One region of the Enterobacter sp. C4G1 genome, then DNA from elsewhere that is predicted to be linked to it. Evidence: predicted binding sites of a transcription regulator. Region 1 holds the regulator's gene; each other region holds the start of a gene.

Evidence for each region. Region 1 encodes sigma-54, which starts transcription at its own class of promoters, with help from an activator protein. Its sites were predicted from a motif close to GTTGGCACANNTTTCGCTNT; they were not measured.
Region 2: a site for sigma-54 is predicted at 2,025-2,044, ahead of glnK (P-II family nitrogen regulator). Genes of this name have one in related genera too.
Region 3: a site for sigma-54 is predicted at 2,002-2,021, ahead of norV (anaerobic nitric oxide reductase flavorubredoxin). Genes of this name have one in related genera too.

What each region holds. Positions count from the first base shown of each region.
Region 1 covers NZ_JBQVVV010000001.1:498,873-503,109, forward strand. The annotation lists gene lptC (LPS export ABC transporter periplasmic protein LptC) at 1-162, shown strand, start outside; gene lptA (lipopolysaccharide ABC transporter substrate-binding protein LptA) at 131-685, shown strand; gene lptB (LPS export ABC transporter ATP-binding protein) at 692-1,417, shown strand; gene rpoN (RNA polymerase factor sigma-54) at 1,465-2,898, shown strand; gene hpf (ribosome hibernation promoting factor) at 2,921-3,208, shown strand; gene ptsN (PTS IIA-like nitrogen regulatory protein PtsN) at 3,291-3,782, shown strand; gene rapZ (RNase adapter RapZ) at 3,828-4,237, shown strand, end outside.
Region 2 covers NZ_JBQVVV010000001.1:2,159,023-2,163,259, reverse strand. The annotation lists gene amtB (ammonium transporter AmtB) at 312-1,598, opposite strand; gene glnK (P-II family nitrogen regulator) at 1,634-1,972, opposite strand; gene ACT9TW_RS10345 (SmdB family multidrug efflux ABC transporter permease/ATP-binding protein) at 2,195-3,976, opposite strand; gene ACT9TW_RS10340 (SmdA family multidrug ABC transporter permease/ATP-binding protein) at 3,969-4,237, opposite strand, start outside.
Region 3 covers NZ_JBQVVV010000002.1:1,989,267-1,993,503, reverse strand. The annotation lists gene norW (NADH:flavorubredoxin reductase NorW) at 1-511, opposite strand, end outside; gene norV (anaerobic nitric oxide reductase flavorubredoxin) at 508-1,956, opposite strand; gene norR (nitric oxide reductase transcriptional regulator NorR) at 2,143-3,657, shown strand; gene gutQ (arabinose-5-phosphate isomerase GutQ) at 3,654-4,237, opposite strand, start outside.

The sequences.
Region 1 (4,237 bases):
GTGACCCAGGATGTGACTTCGCAAGATCTGGTTACACTGTATGGCACAACATTTAATTCCAGCGGTCTGAGAATGCGCGGGAACTTACGCAGCAAAAACGCCGAGCTGATTGAAAAGGTTAGATCCTCTTATGAAATTCAAAACAAACAAACTCAGCCTTAATTTTGTTATCGCCAGCGCGCTGCTGGCAGCCAGTCTTCCCGCACTTGCTGTGACTGGTGATACCGAACAGCCGATTCATATTGAATCTGACACCCAGTCTCTCGATATGCAGGGTAATGTCGTCACCTTTACCGGCAACGTCGTCATGACTCAGGGCACCATCAAAATTAATGCCGACAAAGTGGTCGTTACCCGTCCGGGCGGCGAGCAAGGCAAAGAAATTATTGATGGTTATGGCAACCCGGCAACCTTCTACCAGATGCAGGACAACGGTAAACCGGTGAAGGGCCACGCCACACATATGCACTATGAACTGGCGAAGGATCTTGTCATTCTGACCGGTAACGCCTACCTGGAACAGCTGGACAGCAATATCACCGGCGACCAGATCACCTATCTGGTGAAAGAGCAAAAAATGCAGGCTTCCAGCGAGAAAGGCAAACGCGTTACCACCGTGCTTGTTCCTTCACAGCTGCAAGATAAAGGCAAAAGCCAGGCCCCGGCACAGAAGAAGAGTAACTAATTCGTTATGGCAACATTAACTGCAAAAAATCTCGCTAAGGCCTATAAGGGCCGCCGCGTCGTGGAAGATGTCAGTCTGTCCGTCAACTCCGGCGAAATTGTTGGCCTTTTAGGTCCCAACGGTGCGGGTAAAACCACTACCTTCTACATGGTGGTGGGCATTGTGCCGCGTGATGCAGGCAACATTGTCATTGATGATGAAGATATCAGCCTGCTGCCGCTGCACGCCCGTGCGCGCCGTGGTATCGGCTATCTTCCTCAGGAAGCGTCCATTTTCCGCCGTTTAAGCGTCTTCGATAACCTGATGGCCGTCTTGCAGATCCGCGACGATCTGTCGAGCGAGCAGCGTCAGGATCGCGCTAACGAACTGATGGAAGAGTTTCATATTGAACACCTGCGCGATAGCTTAGGTCAGGCACTGTCAGGCGGTGAACGTCGTCGTGTCGAGATTGCGCGCGCACTGGCTGCAAACCCGAAATTCATCCTGCTGGATGAACCCTTCGCGGGCGTTGACCCTATTTCCGTCATCGATATCAAACGTATTATTGAACATCTGCGTGACAGCGGGCTTGGCGTACTGATCACTGACCACAACGTCCGTGAAACGCTGGCCGTTTGTGAACGCGCTTATATTGTGAGCCAGGGCCATCTGATTGCCCACGGTACGCCGACGCAGATCCTCGAAGATGAGCATGTTAAGCGCGTGTACCTTGGGGAAGACTTCAGACTCTGATAGGGTAGAGGTAACGTAACGCCGCACCGGAGAAAAATGCTCTGAACATGAAGCAAGGTTTGCAATTAAGGCTCAGCCAACAACTGGCGATGACGCCACAGCTACAACAAGCGATTCGCCTGTTGCAACTGTCCACGTTAGAACTTCAGCAGGAACTCCAGCAAGCACTGGACAGCAACCCGTTGCTGGAGCAAACCGATCTTCATGACGAGGTAGATACTCAGCAAACGCAGGACACCGAAACGCTCGATACCGTTGATGCTCTCGAACAAAAAGAGATGCCGGACGAGCTGCCTTTGGATGCCAGCTGGGATGAAATTTACACCGCAGGAACCCCGTCCGGGACGCGCGCGGACTACCAGGATGATGAGCTACCGGTCTATCAGGGCGAAACCACCCAGTCGCTTCAGGATTACCTTATGTGGCAGGTGGAGTTAACGCCATTCTCTGACACCGATCGTGCGATTGCAACATCCATTGTCGATGCCGTTGATGACACCGGATATTTGACCGTTTCTCTGGACGATATTCTTGAAAGCATCGGCGATGAGGAGATCGAACTCGAGGAAATTGAAGCGGTTCTGAAGCGTATTCAGCGCTTCGACCCGGTTGGCGTGGCCGCGAAAGATCTGCGCGACTGCTTGCTGATCCAGCTTTCTCAGTTCGCCAAAGAGACCCCCTGGATTGAAGAAGCCCGGTTAATCATCAGCGATCATCTGGATCTGCTGGCAAACCATGACTTCCGTACACTGATGCGCGTCACCCGCCTGAAAGAAGAGGTGTTGAAAGAAGCCGTCAATCTGATCCAGTCGCTTGATCCTCGCCCCGGACAATCCATCCAGACCAGCGAACCCGAATACGTTATCCCGGATGTGCTGGTCAGAAAACATAACGACCGCTGGGTTGTAGAATTGAATTCAGACAGCATTCCTCGCCTGCAAATCAACCAGCAGTACGCCTCCATGTGCACCAGCGCACGCAACGACTCCGACAATCAATATATTCGTAGCAATCTTCAGGAAGCGCGATGGCTGATCAAAAGTCTGGAGAGCAGAAATGATACGCTGCTCCGTGTAAGCCGCTGTATTGTCGAGCAGCAGCAGGCGTTCTTTGAGCAGGGCGAAGAGTATATGAAACCGATGGTGCTGGCAGATATTGCCCAGGCCGTCGAAATGCATGAATCAACCATTTCCCGCGTGACAACGCAGAAGTATCTGCACAGTCCACGTGGTATTTTTGAGCTTAAGTATTTCTTCTCCAGCCACGTGAATACCGAAGGCGGCGGCGAAGCCTCGTCGACGGCAATTCGCGCACTGGTGAAGAAGTTGATCGCCGCGGAGAATCCCGCGAAGCCACTGAGTGACAGTAAGTTAACCACCATGCTGTCCGATCAGGGTATCATGGTGGCACGCCGTACTGTTGCAAAGTATCGAGAGTCTTTATCCATTCCGCCGTCTAACCAGCGTAAACAACTGGTCTGACACAACCGATAAGGAAGACACTATGCAGCTCAACATCACAGGACACAACGTCGAAATTACTGATGCTTTACGCGACTTTGTGAACGCTAAGTTCACGAAACTTGAACAGTATTTCGAAAGGATCAACCAGGTCTATATTGTGTTGAAAGTGGAGAAAGTGACTCATATCTCGGATGCAACCCTGCACGTGAACGGGGGTGAACTCCATGCCAGTGCGGAAGGGCAAGACATGTATGCTGCTATCGACGGCTTGATTGACAAGCTCGCACGACAGCTTAATAAACATAAAGATAAACTGAAACAACACTAATTGTCCGGGCAGTTAACGGGTGCAGGAAGGCCTGTTGTGAAACACAACAGGCCATTTGTACAGTTAGCGCTTAGGTGAAATTATGATGAACAACGATTCCGCTCTTCAACTGAGCAATGTCCTTAACCAGGAATGTACCCGTAGTGGCGTTCACTGCCAGAGCAAAAAACGTGCGCTGGAAATCATCAGTGAACTGGCCGCAAAACAGCTGGGCCTGCCGTCGCAGGTGGTGTTCGAAGCTATTCTGACCCGCGAAAAAATGGGCAGTACTGGCATTGGCAACGGCATTGCTATCCCGCATGGTAAGCTGGAAGAAGACACCCTGCGTGCCGTCGGTGTATTTGTGCAGCTCGAAACGCCTATCGCCTTCGACGCCATCGATAATCAGCCAGTCGATCTCCTCTTCGCGCTGCTGGTTCCTGCTGACCAGACCAAAACCCATCTGCATACGCTTTCGCTGGTCGCTAAACGTCTGGCTGATAAAACTATTTGCCGTAGACTGCGCTCAGCCCAAAGTGATGAAGAGTTATATCAAATTATCACTGAAGCAGAAGGCAATCAGGATGATGCATAACCGGGAGATGTCCTTTACATCTGTTGTCCTGAGGAGAAACGGAACATGGTGCTGATGATCGTCAGCGGTCGTTCAGGGTCGGGTAAATCCGTCGCCCTCCGCGCGCTTGAAGATATGGGTTTTTACTGTGTCGATAACCTGCCGGTTGTGCTGCTGCCCGACCTGGCCCGGACGCTCGCGGACCGACAAACGTCTGCTGCCGTCAGTATCGACGTCCGTAACATGCCAGAATCACCGGAAGTCTTTGAACAGGCGATGAGCAACCTGCCTGACTCGTTTTCGCCTCAGTTGCTGTTCCTTGATGCTGACCGTAACACACTGATCCGTCGTTACAGCGATACCCGCCGTTTGCATCCGCTCTCCAGTAAGAATCTCTCTCTGGAAAGCGCCATCGACGAAGAGAGCGACCTGCTGGAGCCATTGCGCTCTCGTGCAGACCTCATTGTCGATACATC
Region 2 (4,237 bases), 1.7 Mb from region 1:
GCAACCCGGGCTCCCGGCAAGAAAATCGTCGCTTCGCGATGCCCTCAGCGTTTGCTCCAGGCTAATCGGGGACGGGCGGAGGAAACGTCCCTGTAAAGCCGCCCTCGCCGCGCATCCATGCGCGTCGCCCCGGCCTTCCGTAAACGCTTCGGCGATTTTCAGCCGGACCATGACACCGCTGTAAGTCCCTTAATTCAATGGCGTAATATCATCGCTGAATTAAAGACAAAAATTACTGGGGAACCCTCAGCCCACCGGGAGAGGGTACAAACATTAAAAACGGCAACCTGAGGTTGCCGTTTTGCTGTTTATCAGGCGTTATACGCATTCTCGCCATGGCTGTTGACGTCCAGACCTTCGCGTTCCTGCTCTTCTGGTACACGCAGACCGACGGTCATGTCAGCCAGTTTGTAACCGATAAAAGCCACAACGGCAGACCAGACAACGGTGATGGCAATACTTTCCAGCTGTACCAGCACCTGGTGAACCATGGTGACGCCTTCTGCGTAACCCACTCCACCCAGAGATTTCGCCGCGAAGATACCGGTCATGATACAACCGATGATGCCGCACACGCCGTGCACACCGAACACATCGCAAGGGTCATCAACGCGCAGAACACGTTTCAGCGCAGTCACACCCCACAGGCCAGCCAGACCAGCAACCAGACCAATAAGCAGCGCACCACCTACACCCACATAACCACACGCAGGGGTGATACCAACCAGACCGGCGATCGCACCAGAACATGCACCCAGCAGAGAAGGTTTACCGCGAACGGCCCACTCACCAAATACCCAGGAGAGGATAGCGCCCGCCGTGGCAATAACGGTATTCACGAAGGCCAGCGCAGCGATTTCGTTCGCAGCACTTGCTGAACCGGCGTTGAAACCGAACCAGCCAAAATAGAGGATAGCCGTACCGGTAAACACCATTGGCAGGTTGTGTGGCTTGAAGGCTTCTTTGCCAAAGCCCACACGTTTGCCAATCAGGTATGCACCGACAAGACCTGCAACAGCGGCGTTAATGTGCACAACAGTACCGCCCGCGAAGTCCAGCGCACCATGAGTCGCCAGCAGACCACCGCCCCATACCATATGCGCAATCGGCACGTAGGAGAGCGTCAGCCAGACAACCACGAAAATCAGTACCGCAGAGAAGCGAATACGCTCAGCCAGCGCACCAACAATCAGGCCTACGGTGATACAGGCGAACGAGCCCTGGAAAGCAACATGGATGTACTGATAGAAACTACCCATCAGCGCAGTCAGTTCGATATTTTTCAGCATCACCCAGTTGAGGTTGCCGAAGAAGGCGTTGCCTTCGCCGAAGGCCAGCGAGTAACCGTAGACCACCCACAGCACACACACCAGTGCGAACGTCACAGCAACCTGCGTCAGCATGGAGAGGACGTTTTTACCGCGGATCAGGCCGCCGTAGAACAGCGCAATGCCTGGGATAGTCATGAACAGCACCAGCGCGGTGCAGATCATCATAAAGGCATTATCGGCTTTGTCTGCCACCGCAGGGGCAGCCAGTGCCAGGCCTGGCAGCAGTGCCAGCGAACCCAGACCCGTTTTGATTGTTGCTATCTTCATTTTCTCGATCCCTATCACTGTGTGCCAGGAGTTACTTACAATGCCGCTTCGTCGGATTCGCCCGTACGGATACGAATCACGCGCTGCAACTCGGCAACGAAAATTTTGCCGTCGCCAATCTTGCCGGTGTAGGCCGCTTTGCTAATGACATCAATCACTTCATCAAGCTGATCGTCAGCAATTGCGACATCAATCTTCACTTTAGGCAGGAAGTTAACGCTGTATTCCGCCCCACGATAAAGCTCGGCATGACCTTTCTGACGACCAAAGCCTTTCACTTCGGTGACAGTCAGTCCCTGAATACCCATGGAAGACAATGCTTCACGAACGTCTTCAAGTTTGAATGGTTTGATTACAACTGTAACCAGCTTCATAAATCCCCTCCAGTCAGAATTCGGTAATGGCCGCTGCTAACACGCAGGAGATATTGCAAGGGGTGTGCCAGAATTGAAAAAAGGGGGAAAAAGCGGTGCAATGAGCGCGGCAAGGCATTCGGTGATGAAGTGGCGAAAAAAAACGCACCATAACAGTGCATGATGCGTTTCAGTTTTGCACCAACAGTTGAGAGTGTTAGCGCGTTGCCTGATTTTGGTGCATCAGGCGCTGAGTGATTCCTCTTCGCGCGCGCTGGCAGCCAGCTCTTCTCCCGCCAGTTGCAACTGGTACATCTGCCAGTAACGCCCTTTCGCCTCTAACAGCTGACGATGCGTACCGCGCTCGACGGCCTGGCCGCGATGCAGCACCAGAATAGTATCGGCATCAACAATCGTTGACAGGCGGTGAGCGATGACGACAAGCGTTGTATGATCGCGCACGGCCGCCAGCGCATGCTGGATAGCCTGCTCAGTACCGGAGTCGATACTAGCGGTTGCTTCATCCAGAATAAGCACCTGCGGCGTTTCAATAAGCACCCGCGCCAGCGCCAGCAGCTGTTTTTGCCCAACCGAGAGATTATTTCCCTGCTCGCCCAGCCGGGTGTCGATACCCTCGGGCAGACCGCGTGCCAGCTCTACCAGCTGCACGGTTTCCAGCACCGCCCACACCTGTTCATGCGTATAAGGCCTGCCCAGCGTGACGTTGGCATAGAAAGTATCCGCCAGCACCACCGGGTCTTGCTGCACCATTGCCACCCCTTTACGCAGGACATTGTGGCTCAGGGAAGACAGTGGACGCCCGTCCAGGCGGATCTCCCCTTTCGTGAGCGGGTAATACCCCATCAGCAAGCTGGCGAGCGTACTCTTACCGCTACCGGTGTGCCCCACCAGCGCCACAAAGCCACGCGACGGGACATCAAGGCTAACGTCCTGGAGGACAAGCCGGTCATCACGATAAGCAAACGAGACATTATCAAAGGTAATAGCACCGCTTTGCAGGCTACGGTCATCATCACCGTAGGTCTGACGTGGCCTGTCCATTAGCTCAAAGACGCGCTCTCCCGCAACCACGGCCTGTTGCAGCATGGATTGCTGAGTGGTGAGCTCAATCAGCGGTTCATTCAGACGCCCAAGATAACTAATAAAGGCATACAATACGCCCACTTCAATGGTGCCGCCCGACGTCAGACCAAACAGCATCAGTAAGCCGCAAAGCACCAGCGTAGAGAAAAGACTCAGCAACGGACGCAACAGGAAGCCATCCAGGCGAAGCGTCTGCATTCTCGCCATGTAATGTGAACGACTGGCTTCCCCCATTCGCTCGCCAAATCGTGCCTGCTGGCGGAACTGCTGGATGACGCTCATACCGTTGATCACTTCGTTAAAGCCATCGTTGATATCGGCCAGATAAGCGCGCACGCGGCGAACAATCGGCGTGCTGTAACGTTGATAGATAACCATCACAATCAGGACTGCCGGGAAGATGGTGATCGCCACCAGCGCCATGCGCCAGTCAAGGCTAAACATCGCCACCAGCATCGCACCAATCAACGCCGCACTGCGTAATACCGTTGCCACAACGGTGACATACAGATCCCTGATAACCTCCGTATCGTTGGTCACACGCGAGATAACTTGCCCGACAGGCTGAGTATCAAATTCACTCAGCGGCTGGCGCAGCGCCGCATCCATTACATCCGTGCGCAGCTGCTGCACGACGCCAACGGCTGCCCGGTTAAACAGCAACGACTGCGCATAGTGCAGCCCGGCGGCCGTCAGCTGTAACCCTACGTAGGCAATACCTAACCCCGCCACCAGCCCCAGCGGCAGATAGCGTTTCGCCACCATATTGTCGATGAAATAGCTAATCAGCAGCGGACCACTCACCTCAGCAATCGCCGCAATCCAGAGCAGAAGCACGGCAATCGACAGCGGTTTTCGCCACACAGAGCCATAGGAAAGCAGACGTTTTAAGGTCGGCCACATCGTTCCCAGCTTACGCATTGGCGGTCTCCTCATCCTGCTCTGGAGCATCATCGAGCGCCGCTTCAAGCTGCTGATAACGGTACATATCGCGATACCAGCCGGGTTGTTCTGTAAGCTGGTCATGTTGCCCACGCTGGGCAATGTGCCCGTGCTGCATCACCAGAATTTCACTGGCTTCGGTCAATGCCGACAAGCGGTGCGCACTGATAATCACCGTACGCCCTTCGCCCCACTGGCGCAGGTTGTGCAGGATCTGATATTCAGTGCGGCCATCCACCG
Region 3 (4,237 bases), on a different contig from region 1:
CAACCAGGGTGACCGCTTTCCCGGCGCGGCAAAAATCCATCGCCAGCTCGGTGCCAATCAGGCCGCCGCCTACAATCATTACCCGCTGTGCGTCCCGCAGCCTGGTTTCGCTGGCCTGATATTCCTGCTGGCTGTTCAGTGTCACCATCAGCTCGCGACCTTCAACCGGTGGGACAAAAGCGGCCGCACCTGTTGCCAGCACCAGCTTGTCGTACTGCCAGGTTTTATCCTGGCTCTTCACGACATGCGCGGCGGCATCGATATCCGTTACCCAGGTATAGGGAAACAGCCGCAGGTTTAATTGTTCCGCGAACTCTCCCGCCGTCTGGCGGGTGAGATCCTCTGCGCGCTGATTCTGGCTAATGACATGGCTTAAATCCGGCTTGTTGTACTCGTCCATGCTGTCGGCGGCGATAAGCGTCAGCGGCACGTTCGCGTCCTGTTTGCGGATATTTTTCACCAGCTGGCGGGCGGCAAAGCCCGAGCCGATGATCACGATCCCGTTGTTCATTTTGCCTCCGTACCCAGTTCGTCAAAGACGTCTTTACCCAGTGAACATTCAGGGCACAGGAAGTTGTCCGGGACATTGCTCCACGGTGTGCCTGGTGCTACGTCCTGCAACGGTTCGCCCAGTTCCGGGTCGTAAATCCACTGGCAAACGCTGCACTGCATACGCGGGCCGAGATTTGCCGCCGCGGCTGCCGCACAGGCGCAGGCTTCCTGCTGTTCAGGGGCTTTCACCGTGGATTCTGGCAGTGGAGCAAGCGCCCACTGACGTGCAATCTCGCGACCATGCTGGCGGCAGATTTCCAGGGCATCGATATCCGGGCGCCATTTGGCTTTCAGACTCATGGACATCTCAAAACCGGCGTCCTGCAAGCGGGTAGACAGACGGTCAACCGCGCCGCCGCTCCAGCCGTGTGAACCAAAAGCGCTGGCGCGTTTGTTACGGAAACGCAGACCTGTCATCTCTTCCACCAGACCAGCGATTTTCGGCATCATCACGTTGTTCATGGTGGACGTCCCAACCAGTACACCTTTGGAACGGAACACGTTGGTCAGGATGTCGTTTTTATCGCTGCGCGCCACGTTAAAGATTTTCACCGCCACGTTCGGATCAACTTCGTTGATGCCCTGGGCAATCGCATCCGCCATCATGCGGGTGTTGTTGGACATGGTGTCGTAGAAAATCGTGATGCGGTCTTCCTGATAATCCGCCGCCCATTTCAGATACATCTCAACGATCTGGGTTGGGTTTTCACGCCATACGACGCCGTGAGAGGTCGCAATCATATCAACCGGCAGATTGAAGCCGAGGATCTCGGTGATTTTCGGCGTCACCAGACGGCTGAATGGCGTCAGGATATTGGCATAGTAGCGCTGGCACTGCTCAAACAGCTCGGCCTGATCCACTTCGTCGTTGAACAGACGTTCGTCGCAGTAGTGCTGGCCGAATGCATCGTTACTGAACAACACCGCGTCGCCGGTCATGTAAGTCATCATGCTGTCAGGCCAGTGCAGCATTGGCGTTTCAACGAAGATCAGCTGTTTGCCGTTGCCGATATCCAGTGAGTCACCGGTTTTCACGGTGTGGAAGTTCCACTCCGGGTGGTGGTGGTGACCGTTGATTGAGTCGATAGCATTGGTGGTGCAGTAAATTGGGGTATTTGGGATGTAAGACATCAGCTCGGTCAGCGCGCCGGCGTGGTCTTCTTCTGCATGGTTGATAATGATGTAGTCGATAGCGTCCAGATCGATTTCGCTACGCAGGTTCTGCACGAACTCGCGGCTGAATTTGTGATCGACGGTATCGATCAGAACATTTTTACCTTCACGGATGAGGTAGCTGTTGTAGCTGCTGCCGCGCAGCGTTTTGTATTCAGTTCCGTGGAAATCACGCACTTCCCAGTCACGTTGGCCAACCCAATGAATGTTATTTTTAACCAGAATAGACATAGCAACCTCAATTAATACGGCGTTTTCAAATAAGATGTTTTAGCTATATCAAGTTGCGTGCCAACTTTTTATCTGATTGATTTAAATGTATTTAATTGTTTATTACTCGTAATGGGTAGTCATTATGACTATCTTAAAAACTGTCAATATGACAATATGCATTGTCAAAATGACAGCGAGGTTGAGATGAGCTTTTCTGTAAACGTACTGGCGAAGATCGCCATTGAACTGCAAACCGGTATTGGCCATCAGGACCGATTTCAACGGCTGATCTCCACGCTCCGCGACGTGCTGGAGTGTGATGCCTCAGCGCTGCTGCGTTACGAAGGTCGGCAGTTTATTCCGCTGGCCATCGACGGCCTGGCGCAGGATGTGCTGGGGCGGCGCTTTACGCTGGAAGGCCATCCACGGCTGGAAACTATCGCCCGTGCGGGTGATGTGGTGCGTTTCCCTGCCGACAGCGACTTGCCTGATCCCTATGATGGGCTGATCCCGGGGCAGGAGAGCCTCAAAGTACACGCCTGTATTGGCCTGCCGCTGTTTGCCGGGCAGAACCTGATTGGCGCCCTGACGCTTGATGGTATGTCACCGGATCAGTTCGATACCTTCAGTGACGAAGAGCTGCGGCTGATTGCGGCCCTGGCTTCCGGTGCGCTTAACAACGCACTGCTGATTGAACAGCTGGAGAGCCAGAACATTCTGCCGGGCAGCCCGGCGGCATTTGAACAGGTCACCCACACCGAGATGATTGGCCTTTCGCCGGGCATGGTGCAGCTCAAAAAAGAGATCGACATTGTGGCGGCTTCTGATTTGAACGTGCTGATTTTCGGTGAAACCGGCACCGGTAAAGAGCTGGTGGCAAAGTCGATTCACGAAGCCTCTCCACGTGCGGTCAACCCGCTGGTGTACCTCAACTGCGCTGCGTTGCCGGAAAGCGTGGCGGAAAGTGAGCTGTTTGGTCACGTTAAAGGGGCGTTTACCGGGGCCATCAGCAACCGCAGCGGTAAGTTTGAAATGGCGGATAACGGCACGTTATTCCTCGACGAGATTGGCGAGCTGTCTTTGTCGTTACAGGCCAAACTGCTGCGCGTGTTGCAGTACGGTGATATTCAGCGCGTGGGGGACGATCGCAGCTTAAGAGTGGATGTACGCGTGCTGGCGGCGACCAACCGCGACCTGCGTGAAGAGGTGCTGGCCGGGAATTTCCGTGCTGACCTGTTCCACCGCCTGAGCGTCTTCCCGCTTTCCGTCCCTGCGCTGCGTGAGCGCGGTGAAGATGTGGTTCTGCTGGCGGGTTACTTCTGCGAACAGTGTCGTCTGCGGATGGGGCTTTCCCGCGTGGTGTTAAGCCCCGGGGCGAGAACACATCTGTTAAGTTACGGCTGGCCGGGCAACGTGCGTGAACTGGAACATGCCATCCACCGTGCCGTCGTGCTGGCACGGGCCGCACGTTCAGGTGATGAAGTGGTGATCCACGCGCGTCACTTTGCGCTGCATGATGAAACCGCGCATGTTGTGACGCAGGACATCCCGGAAATCAGTAACGAGAATCTGCGCGAAGCAACGGAAGAGTTTCAGCGTCAGATGATCACCCGCGCACTAGAGCAGAATAACCGCAGCTGGGCGGCGTGCGCGCGGGCGCTGGAAACGAACGTCGCCAACCTGCACCGGCTGGCGAAACGTCTGGGTCTGAAAGGTTAGATGATCCCGGCCTGATAGAAATCTTGCAGGTTAATTGCACCGCACAGCTTGCCGCTCTCATCCACCACCGGGGCGGCAGTGATTTTGCGCTTCATCAGCACCTCTTTGGCTTCGATGGCGCGGCTTTCTGCATTCAGCGTCAGCCCGCCCTGGGTCATCGCTTCTGAAACCTGCGATTCCAGCTTGCCTCCGCCGACCAGCCAGCGACGCAGGTCGCCGTCGGTAAAAACGCCTTTCACAAAACCGTTGTTATCGCAGACGGCAACCAGCCCAAGCCCGGTACGGCTCAGCTCCAGCATCGCATCCATCACGCTGGTATCCAGTGTTACCTGTGGAATGGCATCGTCGGTGCGCATCAGGTGGTGCACTTTATTGAGTAGCCGTGCGCCCAGCGCGCCTGCCGGGTGAGAACGGGCAAAATCTTCTTCATTAAAGCCGCGCGCCTGCATAACCGCCATCGCCAGCGCGTCACCCAGCATCAGGGTGTTTACGGTGCTGGAGGTGGGGGCCAGGTGCATCGGGCAGGCTTCACGCTCTACGGAAACATCCAGCACCGCTTTTGCCGCCAGCGCCAGCGGCG